DNA from 3 places in the Weissella thailandensis genome. Region 2 is predicted to be linked to each of the others. Evidence: predicted binding sites of a transcription regulator. Region 2 holds the regulator's gene; each other region holds the start of a gene.

Region 1 (7,854 bases), 540 kb from region 2:
GGATGATTACCAGGTTGCCAAACAGACCGATAATTTGATGACGTTGTATAACTTAGGTGCAAATCACTTTGTAAAACTAGTTAATCAGCTTGGGTATACTCTGCCAACAGATTGGTTACAGAAAAATACTGATTATTATCTAGCCCGAACGGTTCATGGTTCAACGACTTCACGACCTGTTTTTGCTGGTATTGATATTACATTAGGTAATAAAGAAAAGGCATTAGAATATTTAAAGACGGCTATTGGTTCAGATTATTATGATATTCAAGGTGGTACAACGGCAGAAGGTATTCATATTGGTGTCATGGGCGAAACACTGGAAGTCATTCAAAATGAATTTGGAGGGGTTTCATTGCGAGACGGTCATATTGTCATCAATCCAAGTTTACCTAATGGTTGGCGTAGGCTGTCATTTAAGCAAAAGTTCCGTGGTGTTTTAATTTCGTTAGATATTTATCCTAATTACGTGAAAGTCGTAGCTGATAAGGATATTACGGTAACTATTTACAATAAGACTATTAATTTACATGCCAATGAGGAACAACAAGTTTCAGGAGGTTAACACAAATGAGTGAATTTGATGTAATTAAAGGATTTGCTTTTGATATGGATGGTGTTTTAGCTGACACAGCTCGTTTTCATACCATTGCCTGGCGTAAAATTGCGGATGAAGTAGGGACAACTTGGACCAAAGAGTTAGAAGAGGGTCTCAAAGGTATTGATCGCATGGGAAGTTTGGCGTTGATCATATCAGCTGGAGGACATGACGATGAATATGATCAATCAGCACGTGAGGCATTAGCTGAGAAAAAGAATACCAATTATCGTGAATTAATTTCCACATTGACACCCGATGATATTTTACCAGGTATGCAGCAATTCTTAGATGAATTAAAGCAGCAAGCTATCAACTGAGCGTTGCTTCAGCTTCCAAAAATGCGCCATTTATTATTGAACGGCTTGGTTTGGCTGATTACTTTGAGGCGGTTGTGGATCCGGCATCAGTGGCTGCTGGTAAGCCCGATCCAGCTATCTTTGCAGCAGCGGCTAAGGTTTTAAACTTAGAACCTGAACAGGTTATTGGGTTAGAAGATTCCGCAGCTGGTATTCAGAGTATTAATGGTGCTGGCGAAATTAGTGTTGGGATTGGGGATGCAAATGTTTTAGTCGAAGCCGATGTGAACTTTGACAAAACAGATGATGTGACATTAAATGCAATAAAAGTAGCTTTGGATAGCAAATAAAAAAATTAAAAAGTGGCTAATTTTGGTTAACAATCAAAATTAGCCACTTTTAGTTTGGCAAAGTTTAATTTACTTAGTATGGTAGGAAAATTTCCCTAACACAATAATTATATACATTTTTAGGGCTGATTTGTCTCAAATTCGTTAGGTTATCTGACATACGTTTCGATTTTTCTAATCTTTTTCTAATTTAATATTTGCCGTATTTTGGTTCCAACATGTTTTTCACGAAAGATAGTTGCAAGTTTTAAAATTTATTTGACGATATTATCTTGTTTCTATTTGGCATACTCATAGATTTGATAATATTTCTAATTGCATTAAATTAAATGCTATATACATTCAATAAGCCTTTAATTAAGCAATTTTTCATAAGAAAGCGGTTTCGTTAAAATAATGAAAATACGCAAATTTGTCATGAAAGCATCACTTTATTTGATTGATCGATGGTGCTTTTTATTTACAAATATTTTCCGTGGTGATAGAATCATTAAAATCAAATGAGAAAGGAAAAGAATTATGTCATCATTATTTCGAAAGAAAGATATTAATAGACTAACGGAAAATGCTTCGCCGTTAAAAAGAACCTTACATACTTGGGATCTGACCTTTTTAGGGATTGGAGCCATCATTGGTACAGGAATCTTTGTTTTAACTGGTAAAGGAGCTTTGACCGCTGGTCCAGCTTTGTCTGTATCGTTTTTAATTGCTGCTATCTGTTGTGGTTTTGCTGGTTTATGTTACGCTGAATTTGCCTCAATGGCGCCCGTAGCTGGTTCTGCCTATACTTATTCATATATTGCATTTGGTGAAATTATTGCGTTTATTATGGGGTGGGATTTGATACTTGAGTACGCCCTCGGAGCTGCAACGGTTTCAGTTGGATGGTCTGGGTACTTTGTTAATCTATTAGATAATATGGGTATCCATATACCAACGGCTCTAACTGCTGCTGCCGGAACGACGCCGGGTGTTCAGACCTTTTTTAATCTGCCAGCGTTTGTTATTGTTTTAATCATTACATGGATTATTTCGGTGGGGATTACGCAAACCAAGCGAGTTAATGATACGATGGTCATCATTAAGTTAGCAGTGATTGTTTTATTCGTTGTCTGCACGGTTTGGTTCATCAAACCTGAAAACTGGCAGCCGTTTAGTCCATTCGGTCTTTATTCGCATACTGACGGGGTGGCAACCGGAATTATTCCCGCAGCATCGATTGTTTTCTTCTCATTTATCGGTTTTGATTCAGTTTCTTCAAGTGCTGAGGAAACGGTTAATCCTAGCAAGACGTTACCAAGAGGTATTCTATATTCACTACTAATTTCAACAGTCCTTTACATTATCATGACATTAATTATGACGGGTGTTGTGAAGTACACTGTATTTTCAAAATATTTGAATGCTCCTATTTTGGCTATTTTGGCCAAGACAGGGCAAACATGGCTATCAATTATTGTTAGCTTGGGAGCTATTCTCGGTATGACAACTGTTATTTTGGTTCAGCTTTATGGGCAATCACGTATCAGTTATTCAATGGCGCGAGATGGTCTTTTCCCAGAATTCTTTGGTCACGTTGATGAAAAACACCAAACACCGTTTAAAGGAACGTGGTTCTTTGGTATTATCACTGCTTTAGCTGGTGGATTCATTAACTTAAATATTTTGTCAGAATTGGTCAACATTGGAACATTAACAGCATTTATCTTAGTATCTGCAGGTATTATGATTATGCGTCGTACAAAGCCTAACTTACATCGAGGTTTTAAGGCTCCTTGGGTGCCAGTCACACCGGTCATTGCCATTGTCTTTTGTGTTGTTTTGATTGCTGGTTTGAATTGGGAAACATGGTTGCGTTTCCTCGTTTGGTTGGCTCTTGGAATGGTGCTATACTTTGGTTATGGTAAACGTCATGCTGACACAAAGTTTTAAAAGCAAGGAGAAAACAAATGACCTATAAAAGTATTTTAGTTGGCTTAGATGGTTCTGACCAAGCAAAGCGTGCCTTTGCAACGGGGCTTTCCTTAGCAAAAGTTTTGTCTGCTGACCTGCATCTTGCATGGGTGGTTAGTCGTGATCGTGGCATGGATGCATCGTTTGGTGTTAACGAAGATTTTTATCAAGATATGGCAGAACGGGTTGATCAAAAAATGACGCCATATATTAAAAAGGCGCGAGAAGAAGGCGTTGAAGTTGTTGGTCATACTGTCGTTGGTAATATTAAAATGGTATTAACGAAAGATTTGCCTGAAGAAAATAATATTGACTTGATTATCGTCGGTAAGACAGGTGCTAATGCCCTTGAAAAGATGCTGCAAGGATCACATAGTGGTTATATCGTTGGCCATTCTAATTGTGATGTCTTAGTCGTTGAGTAATAGATGAAATGAACAGTTTTAAATGAAGTAGAGGTTGGAACAAAAGTAGATGCTCCAACCTCTACCTTTTTTATTATTGTAAAACGATTAACTATTATTTGAGGGTTAAAACTAACAGATAGGTGTGCTATTATTTGTGAAACATATAATTAAGTCTTGAGGTGGGAGTAAAGTAATGGCAAAATTTGTTTTTCCAGTAACAAATATTAACGATTTAAAAGAGAGCTATGATTTAATCGTGGTTGGTTCAGGGGCAGCAGGTATGACGGCAGCAATTCAGGCACAAGAATTAGGTTTGCATGTTGCTATTTTTGAAAAACTAAATACTTTGGGTGGTAATTCTAATCGTGCATCAACTGGTATGAATGCTACGGAAACTGTGGTGCAATTGGCAAATCATGTGATTGATGACCAGGACAGTTTCTATGAAGATACATGGCAAGGTGGTGGCAAAACTAATGATCAAGAATTGTTATCATATTTTGTGACTCATTCTGAATCAGCAATCAATTGGTTAGAAAAACACGATATTCATTTAACAGATTTAACAGCCACTGGTGGCATGTCACAAAAAAGAGCTCATCGACCCGATAATAAGTCAGCTGTTGGAAGTTACTTGGTGAAAGGTCTACAAAAACAATTATTGACTAAAAAAATACCTTTGTTTTCAGAAACGACGGCTATTAAGATTATGAAACAAGGCGAACAGGTGATTGGTTTAAAAATTAATAACCGTGAGATTGGTGAAAAAACTATTGCAACTAAAGCTGTTTTAATTGCAACCGGAGGCTTTTCACAAAATAAAAACATGTTGAAGGAATATGCCCCTGAATTATTACAGTTGAAAACCACCAACCACCCAGGGGCTACAGGTGATGGCATGAAGTTAGCTGTTGCGGCAGGCGCAACGTTGGTTGATATGCATAAAATTCAAGTGCATCCAACGGTACAACAAGATACGAATCATGTTTATTTGATTGGTGAGGGTGTGCGTGGTGAAGGCGCTATTTTGGTAAATCAAACCGGGCAACGATTTGTTAATGAAATGACGACACGTGACAAAGTAACAGCTGCTATTGATAACTTACAAGAAGACGGGGCGACACTGGTTTTTGATCAAGGTATTCGAGACGCATTTCCAGCGATTAACTTTTATGATGCGGTTGGACTTGTGATGACGGCTGAAAACTTAACGGATTTGGCTAAGAAGGCGCACTTGGATAGTGAGAAATTGGTCGCCACTGTTGCGAAGTGGAATGATAGCCAGGTAAAGGGAATCGATGCAGACTTTGGGCGTGAAACTGCCATGGCACGTAGCTTGGCTTTACCACCTTATTATGCGATTCATATCAAACCAGCGATTCATTACACAATGGGGGGCATTAAAATAAATAAATTGACAGAAACCCTTAACGAAACTGGTGATAAGGTTAGTGGATTATATGCCGCTGGTGAGGTTGCCGGCGGATTGCACGGAGATAATCGTATTGGTGGTAATTCAATTGCTGAAGCCGTTATTTTTGGACGGCAAGCTGGTAAACAAGTAGCAAAATATATAGATGAAATGAACGAGTAAGACAAAAATATCGGGGTCAGAACAAAAGGTATTGTTTTGACCCCGATATTTATTTTTATTTTTTAAGATGAATGCTATTGAGCGGTATAACCACCATCAACAACGAATTCTGATCCTGTCGCAAACTTTGATTCATTTGAAGCTAAGAACACACACATATAAGCAATGTCGTCTGGATCTCCCAAATGTCCCATTGGTGTCTTAGAACGTTGTGACATGATTTCAACCATCCCATCGGCGTTCTCAACCATTGGTGTTTTGATATATCCTGGGTGAACTGAGTTGATGCGAATATCATAATCTTTCAGTGCACAGTCAACAGCTGCTGACTTAGACATTAGTCGAACGGCTCCCTTTGAGGCGTTATAAGCACCTAGATTAGAATCACCAACAAATCCTTCAATTGATGACATATTTATAATAGATGCACCAAGATCTTTATTTTTCATGCGTTGGATAGCTAGGCGAGTACCAAAGAAGACACCATCCAAGTTAACAGACATGACCTTGCGCCATTCTTCAGTTGTCGTATTCTCAATACTATTATCCACGGCAATACCAGCATTATTAACTAATGTTGAAACAGGTCCAAATGCTTTTTCGGTTTGATCAAATAAATCTACCCAACCATCTTCATCAGATGAATCATGTTGAATGAAACGAATAACGTCGGGTGTACCAATCTTTTTTGCAGCATCTTCCCCAACTTGCGCACGACGACCAGTGATAACGACTTTAGCACTTTCTTGCACGAATCTATTGGCAATCGACCAACCAATTCCTACAGAACCACCAGTAACAATTGCAACTTTACCTTTCAAACGCTCGCTCATTTTTAAATACCCCAAAGTTTTTATAATATGTGTATATGTGAATTATATCACAAAAATGATGCGTTTAAAGGATTTTTTGTTAAATGTTTTTTGTAAAAAGGGGTTATTATCCACTTATTTTCGGATGTCATACGATTTTTCGAGCCTTTTTAATTGTTCATAAAATCACTATTTATTTTTTTAATCATAGAGAGTATACTAAAAAACCGTAAGCGGTTATGTAAAGACTTAACCGATATATATATTGTGTAAATGTTAAGTTTTTTTGTTAAATATAACTAATATGTATTTACAAAAAGAAGGCTTGCGACTATTCGCGTAAACGTTTACAATATTGGCGAGGGTTATTTTTTATATAAAGGAGATTTTATCATGGAAGCACTTGTTTTAACTGGCAAGAAAGAGTTGAACGTTAAGGACATTGATCGTCCAGAGGTTTTGCCTAATGAAGTATTGGTTCATACGGCATTTGCCGGTATTTGTGGAACTGATCATGCATTATATGCAGGATTACCCGGGTCTGCAGATGCTGTGCCACCAATCGTGTTAGGACATGAGAATTCGGGAGTCGTTGCAGAAGTTGGGGATGCAGTCACTAATGTTAAAGTAGGGGACCGGGTGACCGTTGATCCTAATATTTATTGTGGACAATGCAAGTACTGTCGAACAGGCCGTCCCGAATTATGTGAGAACTTATCAGCAGTTGGTGTCACTCGTGATGGTGGCTTTGAAGAATATTTCACAGCTCCTGCATCAGTTGTATATCCAATTCCAGATAACGTATCGTTGAAATCAGCTTCTGTTGTAGAGCCAATTTCATGTGCAGTACACGGTATTAAGTTATTAAAGTTATCACCATACCAAAAGGCATTAGTTATTGGGGATGGCTTCATGGGTGAACTATTTGTTCAAATCTTACAAGCTTATGGTATTCACCAAGTGGATTTGGCCGGTATTGTTGATGAAAAATTGACCATGAATAAATCAAAGTTTGGGGTTAAAAACACATTTAATACTAATAATGGTGATCAAATTCCTGCGGAAGAATACGATGTTGTTATTGAAGCAGTTGGTATGCCACAAACACAGGAAGAAGCCATTGCGTCAGCTGCTCGTGGTGCCCAAGTACTGATGTTTGGGGTAGGTGGTCCAGATGCAACATTTGAAATGAACACTTATGAAATTTTCCAAAAGCAATTAACAATTCAAGGATCATTTATCAACCCAAATAGTTTTGAAGATTCACTAGCATTGCTATCATCAGGAAAGCTGAATGTTGAAGCCTTAATGTCACATGAGCTCGATTACAAGACCGTTGATGATTTCGTTAATGGTAAATTGGGCGTTGTATCAAAGGCAGTTGTTAAAGTTGGCGGTGAAGAGGCATAAAAATGGAAAATGTGGGGGATAAAAAGGCGCAGAGAAGCCTATCTATGAGTTCTTCAATTGCTTATTTTATAATTTCCCTAATCTTTAACTCTTTTGGGAATGTGTTGACCTTAGTCACATCAGCTCATGTTCATCCATCTTTTCTTGGATCAGCTTATTGGACAGCTGGTGAAGCTAATTTAGGTAATGCAATTTTAGGGGACAACTCATTAGCATTGTTTTGGGCGTTTTTAGTCTTAGGTATGTTGGTTTCATTTTTAAATGCCTTACTAATGAAGCAACTTGATTGGAAACGAATCTTTGGTAATTTTATTTTCATGTTGCCGTTCTCAATCTTCATTCAATGGTTTTCTAATATTTTTAACCAAATCATGCCAGATGCAACGACATTGCCAATGGTTATTTTGTACACATTGATCAATTTTATTGGG
Region 2 (7,854 bases):
TAATTGCCGAATGACGGCACATCCAACTAACTTGTTCTCTTGGCGCACTTTTGTTTCCTGCATAATCTAGCCTCCAAAACTTGTTACTGACTGTTGTCAGTTGCTAATTTAATTTTCCATAATTATGATAACCTATCCTAAATGTTTTATCAAACATATTATTTTTTTACCTGCGAAAAAAACACAATCATTTTTTCCGTGATATAATTAACAACATTAACTATTACACAACAAACGAGGAATTTTTACATTATGCCTGAATCTATTTCTAAAACCCAGTACTTACAAACTATCCTAGAGTTAAGTGTCGGCGATGAATCAACAAAAATTTCAAATAACCAGATTGCTGAACATTTAAATGTCACCCCTTCATCAGTTTCTAACATGTTAGCAAAACTCCAAGAAGCTGGTGAAGTCGATGTAGTCCCTTACTATGGGGTTACTTTAACAAAACCTGGTCGTGCAACCGCCCTTCGTTTGATCCGATCACACCGTTTAATCGAAACATTTGGCGCAATGAAGCTTGGCTTATCAATTTCAGAAGCGCATTCGAATGCTGACAATCTAGATCATGATGCAAACGATCAATTTATTAACGCGCTAGATAAATATTTAGGATTCCCAGAATTAAGTCCTCATGGGCTTGTCATTCCCGATATTGAGCACCACTACCATCCAAAATCATTACGAGCATTACGTGAAGCTAACGATAATGAAACTGTTACTATTAACAGTTTCACTGAAGACTTAGAGTTATTACAATATACCGAGACTTTACAACTAGACCTAAACAGCACGTGGACAATTAAAGAGCGTCTACCTTTTGACGGTCCATTAGTATTGGTTTCTGGTGATAGAAAGCTCCAAGTTACACAACATGCTGCAGACTTCATTTATATTAACGATTAATATTAGAGCGAGACAAAAGTTGGTTTGAAGCCGGTGTGTAACGTGGTTTGCGATATTTTTGACCGGAGCACAGCGAAGGACAGGAATATCGTAAATGGCGTTACATTGAGGCTTCAGACTTTTGGAACGCGTTTATGCAAAGCGAGACAAAAGTTGGTTTGAAGCCAGCCTATAATTAACAAATTTTAAGAGAAAAAGGGGTTACGACTAAAAACTGTCGTAACCCCATCTTTATTTACAATTAATTATAATTTGGGTAAAAACCTACTTTTCACCAAAATTATTTATAAAATACAAAAGCGTTTGTAGCTCATTAGTTAAGTCAACGTTCTGAACACGAATTGACTTTGGTACATCCAAACGCAATGGCGTGAAATTCAAAATACCACGCACACCTGCAGTTGCTAAACGCTTAGCCACATCCTGCGCAACATCAGCAGGTACAGTTACAATCGCAACATCAATGCGCTGATCCGTAATTTGTTTCTCTAAATCATCTAGACTGTACACTGGAATTCCTGACTGAATGGTATTAACAATATCAGGATTAACATCAAATGCTGCTGCAATGCGTGCGTTTGAGCTTTGATGGAAATTGAAATTCAACAAAGCTTGACCTAAGTTTCCTACTCCAACTAACGCAACAGAAGCTAACGTATCTTGATTAAGAATTTCACCAAAGAACGTCATCAAGGCTTCGACATCATAACCGTATCCACGCTTACCTAATGCGCCAAAGTAAGAAAAATCACGTCGAATTGTTGCCGCATCAAACTTTACTGCATCAGATAATTCATTTGATGAAACGCGGACAGTCCCAGAGTCTAACAACAGTTTTAAGTAGCGATAGTAAATTGGCAATCGCTTTGCCGTTGCTCTAGGAATATCATGTTCAACCATTTATTTCGACCTCTTTTTCAAAATTTACCTATTTTCACAATCTATCTCAAATATTGTGAATCTCTCATTACCTATAATCATACCATATGCAGCGCTTTTTGTGAATGAAATAACAATTTTTTATTCACAAACAGACAACTTGTGAAAACGTTTCCGAAATAGTGGATTGACCATAAAAAAAAGAACGAAATACTTGATTTTATTTCGCTCTCAACATACTTATTAATTATGCTTTGGCTTACCTTTATTTTTACGATGCTTACGCTTGGCGCGCTTTTCTTTAGCAAAACGTTCTTGGCGTGAAACACTATCGGTAGTTGCAACTTTCTTTTTTCTAGGCTGGTCAACCTTTGGTGACTTTGATTTCGGACGAGCCACATGCGTCTCATCTTGATTTTTATGAGCCGCTTTTTTTGTAACTAGCGCTTTTTCGGTAACTGGCGCTTTCTCTGTCTTTGGTAACCCTTTACCACCAGAGATGGCCTGAATATCAACAGCAACCATTTTCTTCAAATCACGAAAATCATGATCATTACCGAAAGAAATTACGGTACCAACTTTCCCCATACGCCCAGTTCTACCGGCACGATGTGTGTAAGTCTCCCCATCACGTGGTAAGTCGAAATTTATTACTGCTGGCAAATCGGGAATATCAAGTCCTCTTGCCGCAACATCAGTAGTTAACAAAAACTTTGCTTTACCCTGACGGAAGTTCGTGAGTGATTTTGCCCTTGTAGTACTTGAATCACCACGCGCCAAAGTCGCCATGGCTACATGTTCATGCGCCAAAAAACTAGCAGTTATCTTTAATTGCTTCGTTGTATTAAAGAATACAATGGCTTGGAAGCGCTTTTCTGCTGCTAATTGACGTAATCTTTTTTGCCGTTGATCACGTGCCGTTAACCAAAACTCATGCTTAATTGCTGTTGGAATGGCAAACTGTCGTTGATCAATCCGTAAAAATTCACGATTAAATAGACCACTAGCAGTTGACTGATCAACTTCAGTCGCACCAAATAACGCAACTTGTACGTCATCATCATCAATCGCATCCCAAATAGTATCAATTTGGTTTGCTGTGTCATCGCGCAACAACTCGTCAGCTTCATCTAAAATTAACGTTCTTAGTCTTTTTAATTTTAGTTTACCATTATTAATCAACTCACTGACCCGGCCCGGCGTTCCAATCAAAATTTCTGGATGCTTTTTTAAGCGATCCAATTGATGTTTGATATTGGCCCCACCAGTTAGTGACAACACTTTCAATGACAGTACGTTCGCCCAATCACGGACAACCCGTGTTGTTTGCATGGCTAATTCTTGTGATGGCGCTAATATTAATAATTGTTCGCCATCTTCAGGCACCAATTTAGGTAACAGTGGCCAGGTAAAGGCCAGTGTTTTTCCTGTTCCTGTTGGTGCAAGTGCATCAATTGATTGACCATTTGCCAAGGGTTCAGCAACAGCTGATTGAATTGGCGTTAGCGTGGTGAATCCAACACTTGTTAAACGTTCTTCAAAACGGGAATCCATTTTATCTCCTTCGTATTATGTTTCATTATTATTTATCAGCAGGAAATACAATCCCAGCATCTTGACGTAAATCAAATAGTACCTGGTTTACGGTTTTACTTAAGGCTAATAATTCTTGATAGTCTTCCGCTGTATCGACTGGGTTTGTCATCATATCAGCAAATTTAACCGCTTCAGTAGTCATCGGATTTGCCAATGGTTCCTGACTTAATTGATGGGCAGCACCTTCGTCATCATAATAAGTTACATCAAGTACTTCGGCTATATCACCAATCACCAGGGTATCACGTCGACCTAGAATTTCAGATGGTAAATGACTATTAGATCCCTTACCAAACTCGATCGTCACATCAAAATCATCATAACGTAGAATAGCGATACCGCGGCCATCAGCACCATTACGTAATGGTGTCGCAAAATAATGACTTTGTTTTGGTGCACCAAATAGTTTAATAGCAGCATAGATTGGGTACACACCCAAGTCTGTCAAAGCCCCCGCACTAAAGCGACGACTTAGTACATTGGGTTCGTTACCCGCTAGATAGTCATCAAAACGAGATGAATACTTTTCATAAACAAAAGTTGCCCCAGCAATTTTTTCCATTTGGGCCACTTGCTGTTCAATAACTTTAAAATTAGCCTGCTGGATATGACGGGCTGCCTCAAATAAACGTACATTGGGATGATCATGTAGTAGCTCTAAAATTGCAGCATACTCCGTTGGGTTAGAAAAAGCAGTTTTTTCCACAATCACATGAATATCATGGCTTATGGCTGCTTTAACCTGTTCAAAGTGCACACTATTAGGTGATGCAATGTAAACAACATTGATACCACTATTATAGAAAGCTTCTAAATCAGTATAAACATCATCAACATTAAATGGTTGAGCAAATTGCTTACCAGTATCTTCATGACGTGAATATACTGCCTTTAGCACATATTGACCTGATTCGTGAGCCGCTTGTACGAATTGCTTTGTAATCCAATTGGTGCCAATGATTCCAAGTTTGTATGCCATAATTAGTCTCCCTTGTGTATTACTTATACGTTTAGTTAGTATTAATTATATCATCATCAACAATAAAATTAGCTATCTCTCAGCTGATAAATTATTCTAAAATAAATTTGGCACACATTTATGCAGTAAAATGTCTGACTGATAATTGATACATTTTAAGCATAAAACAGGCTGTGACATTCTTTTGCCTCAGCCTGCTCTTCATTCATGCTTTTAAATAATAATTAATCACGCTCAAGTACAGTTACTGACTCGATATGCGTTGTTTGTGGGAATTGGTCAACTGGTTGCACATCCCCTTTAATCGTGTAGCCATTTTCTTCGAATTGCACAATATCACGTACTAATGTTGCTGGATTACAACTAATGTACACAATTTTCTTTGGTGCCATCGCCGAAGCTGCATCAATTAACTCAGGCGTCAATCCCTTACGTGGCGGATCCACAAAGATAACATCTGGTTGTAGACCATCTTGTTGCCATGCAACCATCTTTTCTTCGGCCTTACCTAATTCAAATTTAACATTATGAACATTGTTTAAATCTGCATTACGCTTAGCATCATCAATAGCTGCTGGCACAACTTCCACACCAAGTACTGACTTTACCTTATCAGCAATCGTTAATGAAATCGTTCCAATACCTGAGTAAGCATCAATAACGGTTTCATTACCTGTTAACTCAGCTTTATCAGCTGCTAACTTATAAAGCACTTCGGTTGTTTGTGGATTAACTTGATAGAATGAATTTGGTCCAATCGCAAAAGTCTTATCAAACAAAGTATCCTTAATCACTTTGTTTCCCCACAATACATGGTTAACATCACCCAAAATAACATTGGTCTTATCTTGGTTTATATTTTGAATAATTGAAGTCACTTCTGGTAGTGCTTCTTTAATTTGTGGAATGATAATATTTGCACCAGGAATACGCTTTGAACGTGTCACTAGCACAACCATCATCTCGTGTGAATAATAACCACGACGAACCATAATATTACGAATAACACCCTTATGATGAACTTCATCATAAGCTGCAATATGGAACTTTCGTAAAATATCACGAATAATAACAATGGCTTTGTCAATTTCGGGATCTTGAATATAAAAATCCTCGATTGGCATCAACCGATGTGAACCACGGCGGAAGAATCCAGTCGTTAATTGTCCCTTAATTTCACGAGCTGGAATTTGTGCTTTGTTACGGTAACCCGTTGGATTTTCCATACCAATAGTAGGTGCCACATTAACATCAACATGTTGCTTATTGAATAATTCGGCAATCTGTTGTTGCTTGAACTTCAATTGTGCATCATATTTTAGGTGTGCTAATGGTGCAATACCAGTTGTTAAAGCAGCTGTATTTACCATATGATTACGGTTTGGTGATGACTCAATCGTCTTTACCACCCGTCCAAAGGCGTAATTACTAGTAACCTTTGTAATACCTACGCGAATCTTTTCGCCAGGCACCGCATTCGTCACGAATACCGGAAAATCATCAACTTTAACAACACCATTTCCTTGGTAAGTTAAATCAATTACTTCAGCATCAAATTCTTGATTCTTAACCACAGGGGCTTTCTTTTTCATCATTTTCTCCTTCTTTTGGCCTTTTCGACGACCAACAATCATTCAATTGTATCACAGGGAATCCAAAAGCCAAAAGAAAAGGCTCTATACTTTCTAGCGTGAAACTAAAAATTTCACGCTTTTTATTTCGCCTTTTTCACAAACAAAAAGACACCAATAAGATACCGGCGTAAAATGTAATCGACGAAAAAAACAGATACGAGGTATTTATTGATGTCCATTAATGATTCTATCCTAAATTCAGTTGGTTTAACAGACAAAAATATTAAATTTATAATTTCTGAAGATGGTAATTTCAATGAGTTAGTCCCTTACGGGCATTATCATCATTTAGTTTTACTATATAAAGCCAGTCTAGCTACTCCTCCTGAATACTGCCCACAATGCGGTTTTAGTTTAACTGATCATTTATACTTATCGGGTACTGATAGCGCTAAGTATAAATTACCTACCACTAATGGTTATCAACAAATTTTATATTTAACGAAACAACGTTACCAATGTCGTCGTTGCCGGAGTACCTTTGTTGCACAATCACCAGATTTTATGGAAAGGTCATCAATCTCACGACCCTTACTACACCAAATCATTGATTTGGCTAAACGTGATATTTCCGAAAAAAATATTGCCTATATTTTACATTTATCAACAAGTAAAGTGAATCAGTTAATGCATCACGCAGCCAAGGCCTACCAAACAAATTACACTAAAAAATTACCAACGGTTATTTGTGTTGATGAATTTCATTACGCTAAGTATCAATATAGTTTTGAAATGATCGATGGTCGTACTAGTGAACTAATTGAGCTTTTCCCAAATAGAACAAGCACAAATATCCGAAAGTACTTGTCGAATTATGCTTTAACTAATCGACAACGAGTAGAGTACGTTGTCACAGACATGAACGCTAACTATAGTACTCCTCTAAGACAGATGTTTCCCAATGCTCAAATAATTATTGATCGTTTCCACATTATTCAACTGGCAATGAAAGCTGTGCAATCTACAAGAATCACTATCCAACGAGCCATTAACAATAAACACAGTCGTGTTTACAAATTACTGAAATCAAATTGGCAGTTCTTCATTACCAACCTTACCAAACTGGATTTAAACCAAACTCGTTGGTTCAAAGGCATTAATGAATACATGTACCCTCAGGATGCTTTACAACTAGTGTTTGGTTTATCGCATCACTTTAAGCAAGCTTATGAAGTTTATCAAGCAATATTAACATCCCAGCAGAATCATTCCTTTGATGACTTCTCCGCAATTGTAGCTCAGTATAAACCAAACCATTCTGCAATGGATCAGGTTATTTTAAGCTACAAGAAAAACTATAAAGGTATTAAGAATGCCTTTTCAAATCCTGCTTCCAATGGACGTATTGAAGGAACAAATCGTCGTATTAAACAGATTGGCCGGACGGCCTACGGCTATGGTAACCCACATAATTACTTTTTCAGAATTCGTCTACAACTATTTAATCGTCACCAAATTAAAGTAAACTTCATGAACTTATTAACACAAAAAACGACCATGAATCTGATATAATCTGTCAGATTCACAGTCGCTTTTCACAAACCTAATTAATCGATTTTACTGTTTTTCACGCTATTTGACACAGAGCCAAAGAAAAAAGCATAAACCTATGACAAAAGACTGATTTTCCCATGTAACATCATTTACACTGACTTCAAAATGTCTTTTGTCATATTATCATTTATGCTTAAAATATATTAATCATCACATTTTTTGTAATGCCGAAATTCTTTCAGACATTGGTGGATGTGTTGAAAATAGATTGGTTAATTTTTTTGTTTGTAATGGGTTCGAAATATACAATGCGGCACTTTCTGGTGAAACATTTTCATCTGACATTGGTTCACTATTCGAAAT
Region 3 (7,854 bases), 280 kb from region 2:
ATGAATATATTAACAATATTTAATGACGTCTATTCGTTATTTTTTTAAGTTACGTTTATGTAACAATTTTAGAATGTTTGCTTGAACTTTGAATTTTCTGGATGGGCTGGCACATCAATATCGCCCTTGATAATGGCCTTCTTGGCCTTTACGACTGCCTTCTTCTCATCGCTAGTCAAATTCTTGGTTGGTGTTGAAACACCGCCTTCTTTCAAACCGTATGCAACAATCTTACCGCCAGGGAATTGATCCTTCATGGCTTTATTTGCAATCAGATGCAAGCCACGACCAACTCCAGTAATTGATGAAGTCAAAGTAAAGTTATCTTTCTTACCATCTTTGGTTTGATAATTTCCCATATTAGATTGATCCATATCAACCCCAATGACCCAAACCTTATCCTTTGAATCAGCTGTTAAATCCTGGTTATTATCTTTTGCTGCAGTAAACACACCATTCCCAGTAGCACCAGCTGCTTGGAAAATAATTTTTTCACCTTTGGCCATCATCGCATCAGTAATCGTTTGTCCTTTCGCTGCATCACCAAATGAATTAGCATACTGGACATCAACTGCCAAGTTTTTATCAACTGATTTCACACCAGCAGTGTAACCTGCCTCGAATGCATCAATAATGTTACTGTGCATTCCACCAACAAAGCCAACGGTATTTTGGTTTAATGCCTTAGCTTTTGTCGCTGCCGCAACACCTGCCAAATATGATGACTGCTCAGAACGGAACATGACTGATGCAACGTTCTTTGTTTTCTTGGTATCAATATCATCAACCAAAACATAATCTGTTTTTGGGTTTTTATTAGCTGATGATATTGTCGCATTGTGCAAAGAGTACCCGATACCAGCAATCAGATCATACTTACCTTGAATCGCTTGTTGAAAATTGGGCGCAAAGTCAGCTTGTGACTTAGATTGTAAATAATTATAACCGTCACTTCCCTTTGTTAAATCGTGTTCCTTACCCCAACTTTGCAATCCTTCCCATGCTGATTGATTAAATGATTTATCGTCGATACCACCAACATCAGTTACCATTGCTACCGTATAATTTTTCTTATCTGAAGACTCAGATGAATTGATCATGCCATAGGCGACCCCGCCAATAATAACAACCCCTACAACACCACCAATTATTTTTAGTCGTCGTGAAACCATTTTTGCCCGCTTTCTGAATCGTTAAAAGTAACGTTCTGTTATCCTTTTATTTATTACCATTCAAATTATACGGTTAACATTCGCTATTTTTCAAGTGTATTTTTCGTTATTTAAAATAACAAAACCCTAACAGCGACTGATACAAAGGGGTTTTCATTTTATAAACGAACATTGTTTGAATTTACTTCACAACTTATACGTTATTAGTTCACCAAATACAATGCATAACGCTATGTTATCATAATATCTCACGAGGGTTCCCTTCTGGATAATCATCAATTAGCTAACTGATTTTTTATACACTAATCAATAACCCGCTTGCACTTTTCGCAATAACTATGTCTATAATTAAATAAGATTTATAAGTAGAGTGGTCCTTATAGGAAGAATGAGGTAGTGTGTGTGACAGATTTTAAGAAAATATTTAAACGGGCCGATGTTCAGAAACTAATTGCCTTGATTTTTATTTTAGCTATTTTATATATTATCCGTGATTTAATTAGCATCGTGCTATTAACGACCATTTTTAGTTATTTAGCCGTTAAAAGTGCACGCAAAATTAACCGTTGGACTAAAATCCCTTATGGTTTTTCGGTACTAATCTTTTTCACCGTTAGTATAGTTATTTTTGTTACAGCTTTTATGTATATCGTCCCCACATTAGTCAATCAATTTGCCATTATTCCTGACGAAGTCATGAAATTCATGAAAAACTTCCCGGATGTCAAAAAATATCTCAATGACACTTATCAAAATCTGGATTTGTTGAATGAGGTGACTAAAAATTGGCGGACGCTGCTCGAGAGCGGATGGGATACCCTTAATGTTATTGGTAGTGTGCTTTCTAAAGTATTGCTTTCAATCTTTCTTAGTTTTATCTTCGCCATTTCATGGCAAAGATTACGCATTTTTGGCACACAATTTGCTAATTCAAATTATCCTAAATTTTTCACTAATGTTTATGAACTAACAAGCACCTTTGTTTTAATTCTAGGAAGCATTATCGAAGTACAAATGACCATTGCTTTTATCAATACCGTACTCATGGTGATTGGTTTGAGCTTACTGAAGGTTCCTAGTATTCTAGTGATGGCGCTATTAATCTTTATTCTTGGCCTAATCCCAATTGCTGGTGTTTTGATTTCACTAATTCCATTAAGTGTCATTTCATTCGCAGCGCTGGGATGGACTGGTATGATTGAAGTTTGGATTTTAATTGCCGTTATTCATCTATTTGAATCATACTTCTTACACCCAAGATTAATGGCTACTCGAACAGAATTACCAATCTTTTTAACATTTGCAACAATCATTGTCATGGAGCATTTATTAGGCGCCTGGGGACTAATTATTGGTGTCCCAATTGTTGCCTTTATCCTAAGTATTCTCGGTGTACAAGACGCATCAATCTCCAAGCATTCATCACAAGTTAATGCGACAGAGACAAAGTAAATTTTTATCGTCATAATCAAACAGACGTTGGTAACTAACGACCTATCCAGTAGGTGCTGTTATCAACGTCTGTTTATTACTTTATTTATATGTTTTGTGATTAAAATTGTACTATTTAGAATTAAATTCTAAATAACTTTTGTTGTACACACTAGTCAGCACCACTGTACACAACCTCAAACACTTCACAAATACATGGTATTTTTTCATGAAAATTCTGACCCATTTGCGCATATTCTTGTTTAAAAAACGGCTCATGAACCTTACGCCAATAACCTAATGAACGATCACCCTCACCTTCATGGTACGCATGTTCAGCTGACACTAAATCATAAGGTATCGTTTCAACAACCGTCGTTCGTGTAATACAAACAGGTTTTTGATCACCATTTAAAATAATATTATATTCACCAACATATGGTTTAGGTTCACCAAACTCATATAGCTCGGCCGCCGAAGTCGTCGCCGTTTTAATACCACGAACAGTCAAATCTGCCAAGTCATTGGCCATTTCAGTACTATTACCGTACGCCCACGCTGAATAGTTCGTTGCAGTATCCAAGTGATTAGACTGGCAAAATTTTTCCCAATAATTTTTAATTTCAGTACTTGGCACGTTAATTTCTCCTAGATTCATTTTTTGATAACTAGTATCAAGACATTAAAGCAAGCCAGCTTCTTTCAGTAACTCTGCTACCCAAGTATCATCAATTTTACGCAAAGCAGTCTTTTGCACCAACTTCGGCAAATGCAAATCAATATCTGCTAACTTCTTTTTATCATTCATGTAGTACACCGCACGTAGCAATGTTCGAATATCATAAACTGAATTATAGACTTCTGGGACGGCACGCTCAACATTTAGTAATGAGTATACTGACTCCATTGCTGTTCGAATCGAGTACTCTGTTGTAAAGACCGTATCACGTGTTGGTGATTCAGCAAAATTACCGATAAATGCCAAGTTCACTGAGCCATCCGGTACTACAGCTGGACGGTCACCCGCAACTCGTGGCATAAAGTATGATGTAATAAATGGCATATAAACAGGGACGGCATTAACGCTATCCTGCTTGGCCAATGTTTTGATCTTTGCTTCTGGTACCCCTAAGTGATATAGCCACTCTTGGGTAATTTCTTCACCTGTACTTTCAACAACGGTCTTATCAATAAAGTTTCCCTTTGTATCAGAATACAAAGCATATACCCAAACAACAGTTTCATTTTCAGCCTGTGTTTTAAAGTGTGGCTGGCGATGGACAGCAAAGCTCATTAACCAGTTAGAATCTGTGATGGTAACAATACCACCTGTATTAACTTTATTATCATGTAAATCACGATTAGTTAGACGCTCAATATAAGGATCTAAGGCCGTATTCTTAATCGTCAAGGTTGCTGCAACATGCCAGCTCCGATCTGGCAAATTATCATAGAATACTTCTGGGTGACCGAATTCTTCGGATTGTTGGGCTAGATTATTCCAAAGTGTCCAACTACCCCCTAATTCGTGAGTGACTGGTGCTGCCTCATGGTGTGAACCATAAGTTGAACTTTCAGTAATCGAACCATTCGTGACAAATACTAAGTCATTCTGTGTTAATTTAACTTCCTTTTGTTCGCCGTCTACATGCAAATATAGTTTACGGGCAGTCTTAGTCTTGTTTTCGTCATCAATATCAACATCAATATTATCTACTGTCGTATTGTATTGGAAATCAACGCCAAAACCTTCAAGATATTTGATAATTGGCAAAACCATTGAATCATATTGATTATACTTGTTAAACTTTAACACCGTAAAATCAGGCAAGCCATCGATATGGTGAATAAACCGCATCGTATAGCGCCGCATTTCCACAGCTGAATGCCATTTTTCAAAAGCAAACATAGTTGCCCAGTACATCCAAAAATTACTCTCAAAGAATTCTGGTGAAAAGAATTCTTCGATCGTTGTTCGTCCTAATTTTGACTCAGGTGTCATAATCAGTTTGATAAGTTCTACTGACTTTTCATCTAAGGTATACTGACCATCAGTTGGTACCTGTTGGCCACGCTTATAAATTAAACGTGTGTTTGATGAGTTTGGGTCATCCTTATCTAACCAATAAAACTCATCTAAATATGATGCACCTGGAATTTCTAATGATGGAATCGACCGATACATGTCCCACATGGTTTCGAAATGATTTTCCATTTCACGACCACCACGAGTGACCAAACCAATATTTGGTCGTTCAGTACCATCTAGCGATCCTCCTGGTACCGACAATTCTTCTAAAATATGAATTTGATCCCCCGGCATTTGCGCATCACGAACTAAAAACACCGCTGCAGATAGTCCAGCTAAACCACCACCGACAATATAAGCTGATTTTTGATCAACACCTTCTGGCTTCCGTGGGTGTGCAAAAGCTTCAAAATTACCACTACTGTAGTTCATAAATTTCCCCCTCTTTCGTACAACAAAACCATGGTCCTTCAAAACAAAAATACTTAAGAAATACCCTCTAACTAGTACCCCTTATCTTTAGAATACACACATTTAATTGAAAATTCACTACACAATAGCAACTAATTTGTTTAACACGTTGTCAAATAAATAAACCAGTATAAACTGCTTTATTTGTGATTGTTTTCACTTTATTTCTATACCCTATTTTGTTATGCTTTAGGTGTTTAAATATAACAAAATAGTTTTGGGGGATAAGACGATGAAAGCAGCTGTTGTTAGAGATAATTGTGATGGATACGTGGACATTAAAGATGTTGAATTGCGAGACTTAAAATACGGTGAGGCACTTGTAAAAATGGAATATTGTGGTTTATGTCACAAAGATTTACATGTTGCCGCTGGCGATTTCGGTAAAGTTCCTGGTCGTATCATTGGCCACGAAGGTGTTGGTAAAGTAACTAAAATTGCAGATGGCGTGACGAATCTAAACATTGGTGATCGCGTATCTGTCGCCTGGTTCTACCGCGGCTGTGGCCATTGCGAATACTGTACCACTGGCCGCGAGACGCTTTGTCGTAATGTTGAAAATTCAGGATTTAATGTTGATGGTGCTATGGCTGAGGAATGCATCGTCCCAGCTGACTATGCAGTTAAAGTACCGGATGAACTTGATCCAATCGAAGCAACTTCATTAACTTGTGCTGGTGTGACCGTCTATAAAGGGCTCAAGACTGGTGATTTAAAGCCTGGTCAATGGGTCGAAGTTGTTGGTACTGGTGGCCTAGGTAATTTAGCCGTACAATATGCTCACAATGTCTTCGGTGCTCATGTTGCCGCAGTTGATATTGATGATGATAAACTGGCCGCCACTAAAGATTTAGGCGCCGATTTAACAATCAACTCGCTTTATGAAGATGCCTCACAAGTTTTGCAAGATAAAGTAGGTGGCGTCCACAGTGCTATTATCACAGCTGTTAGCCCCGATTCATTTACAACCGCAGTCAACGCCTTGCGTCCTGATGGTACGTTGGTTGCTATTGCCCTACCTCAAGGAGATATGGGACTAAACATTTCAAAGACTGTCCTTGATGGTATTAAAGTTGCTGGATCATTAGTTGGGACGCGTCAAGACTTAGCAGAAACCTTCCAATTTGGTGCTGAAAAACGCGTCAAGCCAATTGTCCAAACACGTCAATTATCAGAAATCAACGATATCATTGATGAAATGAAAAACAACCAAATCGTTGGACGCATGGTTGTTGATTTCACACATTAATTAGTCACTATTTCTATCTATAGTAAAAGGTCGAGACAACAGCAATTGTCTCGACCTTTTACGTTAATCTCCCCAAACTTCTTGCGCTGTATCAACAACCAATCGAATTTTATCCCACTGTTGTTGTTCAGTCAGTTGGTTTCCTTCTTCAGTTGAAGCAAAACCACATTGCGTACTTAATGACAAGTTTTCTAAAGGAACATACTGTGTGGCTTCGTCAATCCGATGAAGCAATGTTTCCTTAGTTTCAAGTTCTGGTCGCTTGCTAGTAACCAGTCCCAAAACTACTTGTGTGCCTGCTGGTACTTCAGCTAATGGTGCAAAATCACCTGAACGTTCATCATCAAATTCTAGGTAGAATGCATCCACTTTTTCTTGTGCAAACAAGTGGCCCGCAACTGGTGCATAACCCCCTTTAGCGGCCCATGTAGAATGATAATTACCACGACAAATGTGCGTACTAATGCGCAAATCTGATGGTAAATCAGTGATGGCCGCATTGTTCAATGCTAAATAAAGGTCTTGTAAGGCATCACGATTAAATTCACCATTTGTCATTTCTTGCCAAAAATCACCATCGACTACCATACCCCAAGTACAATCATCAATCTTCACATCACGACAACCCGCATCATATAATGCCAAAATCAAATCATGATACGCGTTACCAATATCTTGCACTAACTCTTCTTGATTAGGATAGTACTTTTGCAGAGCAGCTTCATTTTCGGCACCACGCGCTAACTCAGCATAAAATTGGGCAGGTGATGGAATACTCTGCCGTGCAGTCACTCCTGGTTGATCCTTTACCAATTCATTTAAAAAATTAAAGGCTTTTAAATCATGGTGTTCTGGATTAAAGGCAATCTTTCCCACTACCTGAGCAGAATCATTTCTGGTCTCTTCATCATGGAACAAATAACCATGCTCTGCATATGTGTGTTCAATACCAGAAAAGCCCCAGAAAGTATCTAGATGCCAGTAACTACGTCTAAATTCACCGTCGGTCACAATCTTCAAACCAGCATCAATTTCTTTAGCAACTAAATCTCGAATTGCTTCATCCTCAACTGCCGTTAATTGTTCTTGACTAATCTTATTTGCCGCAAAATTTGCGCGTGCTTCCTTAACTGAATCCGGACGCAAAAAACTACCGACAATATCGTAATGTAATTTTGTTGCTGTTAATGTTGCCATGGTTAAATCCCCTCTTTCTAATAAACAAGACTATGATTAATTGATAATTGCATTAAAAAAGTCCCTAGGAAACAAGTGTGTGCTTGTTTCCTAGGGACGTGATGTTAATTGTTCACGTGGTACCACCCATTATTTGGTATTATTTTTTCAAACAATACCCTCAGTCAGATACACTACTACTAGCTATACCTGTCCGCGATAACGGGCGGACCCGCAAACAGCTCATATAACATTTAATAAACTCACTGTTTGTCTGCACTCCAAGACCATCTTCATCGACGCTTCTCTACCACTTTTCACCTCAT

Evidence for each region. The regulator Rex, encoded in region 2, represses fermentation and respiration genes when NADH is low (regulators of the CRP and FNR family bind a similar motif). The targets are predictions, from matches to a motif close to TTGTGAANTANTTCACAA.
Region 1: FOL01_RS05985 (NADP-dependent (R)-specific alcohol dehydrogenase) is a predicted target of Rex. The motif match lies at 6,070-6,087, and genes of this name have one in related genera.
Region 3: adhP (alcohol dehydrogenase AdhP) is a predicted target of Rex. The motif match lies at 5,248-5,265, and genes of this name have one in related genera.

The regions. Positions count from the first base shown of each region.
Region 1 covers NZ_CP014332.1:1,211,115-1,218,968, reverse strand. The annotation lists gene FOL01_RS06010 (glycoside hydrolase family 65 protein) at 1-565, shown strand, start outside; partial or broken gene pgmB (beta-phosphoglucomutase) at 571-1,247, shown strand; gene FOL01_RS06000 (amino acid permease) at 1,767-3,179, shown strand; gene FOL01_RS05995 (universal stress protein) at 3,197-3,625, shown strand; gene FOL01_RS05990 (flavocytochrome c) at 3,801-5,201, shown strand; gene FOL01_RS05985 (NADP-dependent (R)-specific alcohol dehydrogenase) at 5,276-6,034, opposite strand; gene FOL01_RS05980 (zinc-dependent alcohol dehydrogenase family protein) at 6,407-7,423, shown strand; gene FOL01_RS05975 (DUF6198 family protein) at 7,426-7,854, shown strand, end outside.
Region 2 covers NZ_CP014332.1:667,683-675,536, reverse strand. The annotation lists gene FOL01_RS03340 (hypothetical protein) at 1-63, opposite strand, end outside; gene FOL01_RS03335 (metal-dependent transcriptional regulator) at 253-909, shown strand; gene FOL01_RS03330 (redox-sensing transcriptional repressor Rex) at 1,174-1,809, opposite strand; gene FOL01_RS03325 (DEAD/DEAH box helicase) at 2,032-3,342, opposite strand; gene FOL01_RS03320 (Gfo/Idh/MocA family protein) at 3,371-4,363, opposite strand; gene rlmD (23S rRNA (uracil(1939)-C(5))-methyltransferase RlmD) at 4,588-5,955, opposite strand; gene FOL01_RS03310 (ISL3 family transposase) at 6,169-7,509, shown strand; gene htpX (zinc metalloprotease HtpX) at 7,702-7,854, opposite strand, start outside.
Region 3 covers NZ_CP014332.1:390,413-398,266, reverse strand. The annotation lists gene FOL01_RS01925 (BMP family lipoprotein) at 69-1,172, opposite strand; gene FOL01_RS01920 (AI-2E family transporter) at 1,575-2,624, shown strand; gene FOL01_RS01915 (ASCH domain-containing protein) at 2,776-3,261, opposite strand; gene FOL01_RS01910 (oleate hydratase) at 3,286-5,064, opposite strand; gene adhP (alcohol dehydrogenase AdhP) at 5,336-6,352, shown strand; gene FOL01_RS01900 (5-methyltetrahydropteroyltriglutamate--homocysteine S-methyltransferase) at 6,416-7,549, opposite strand.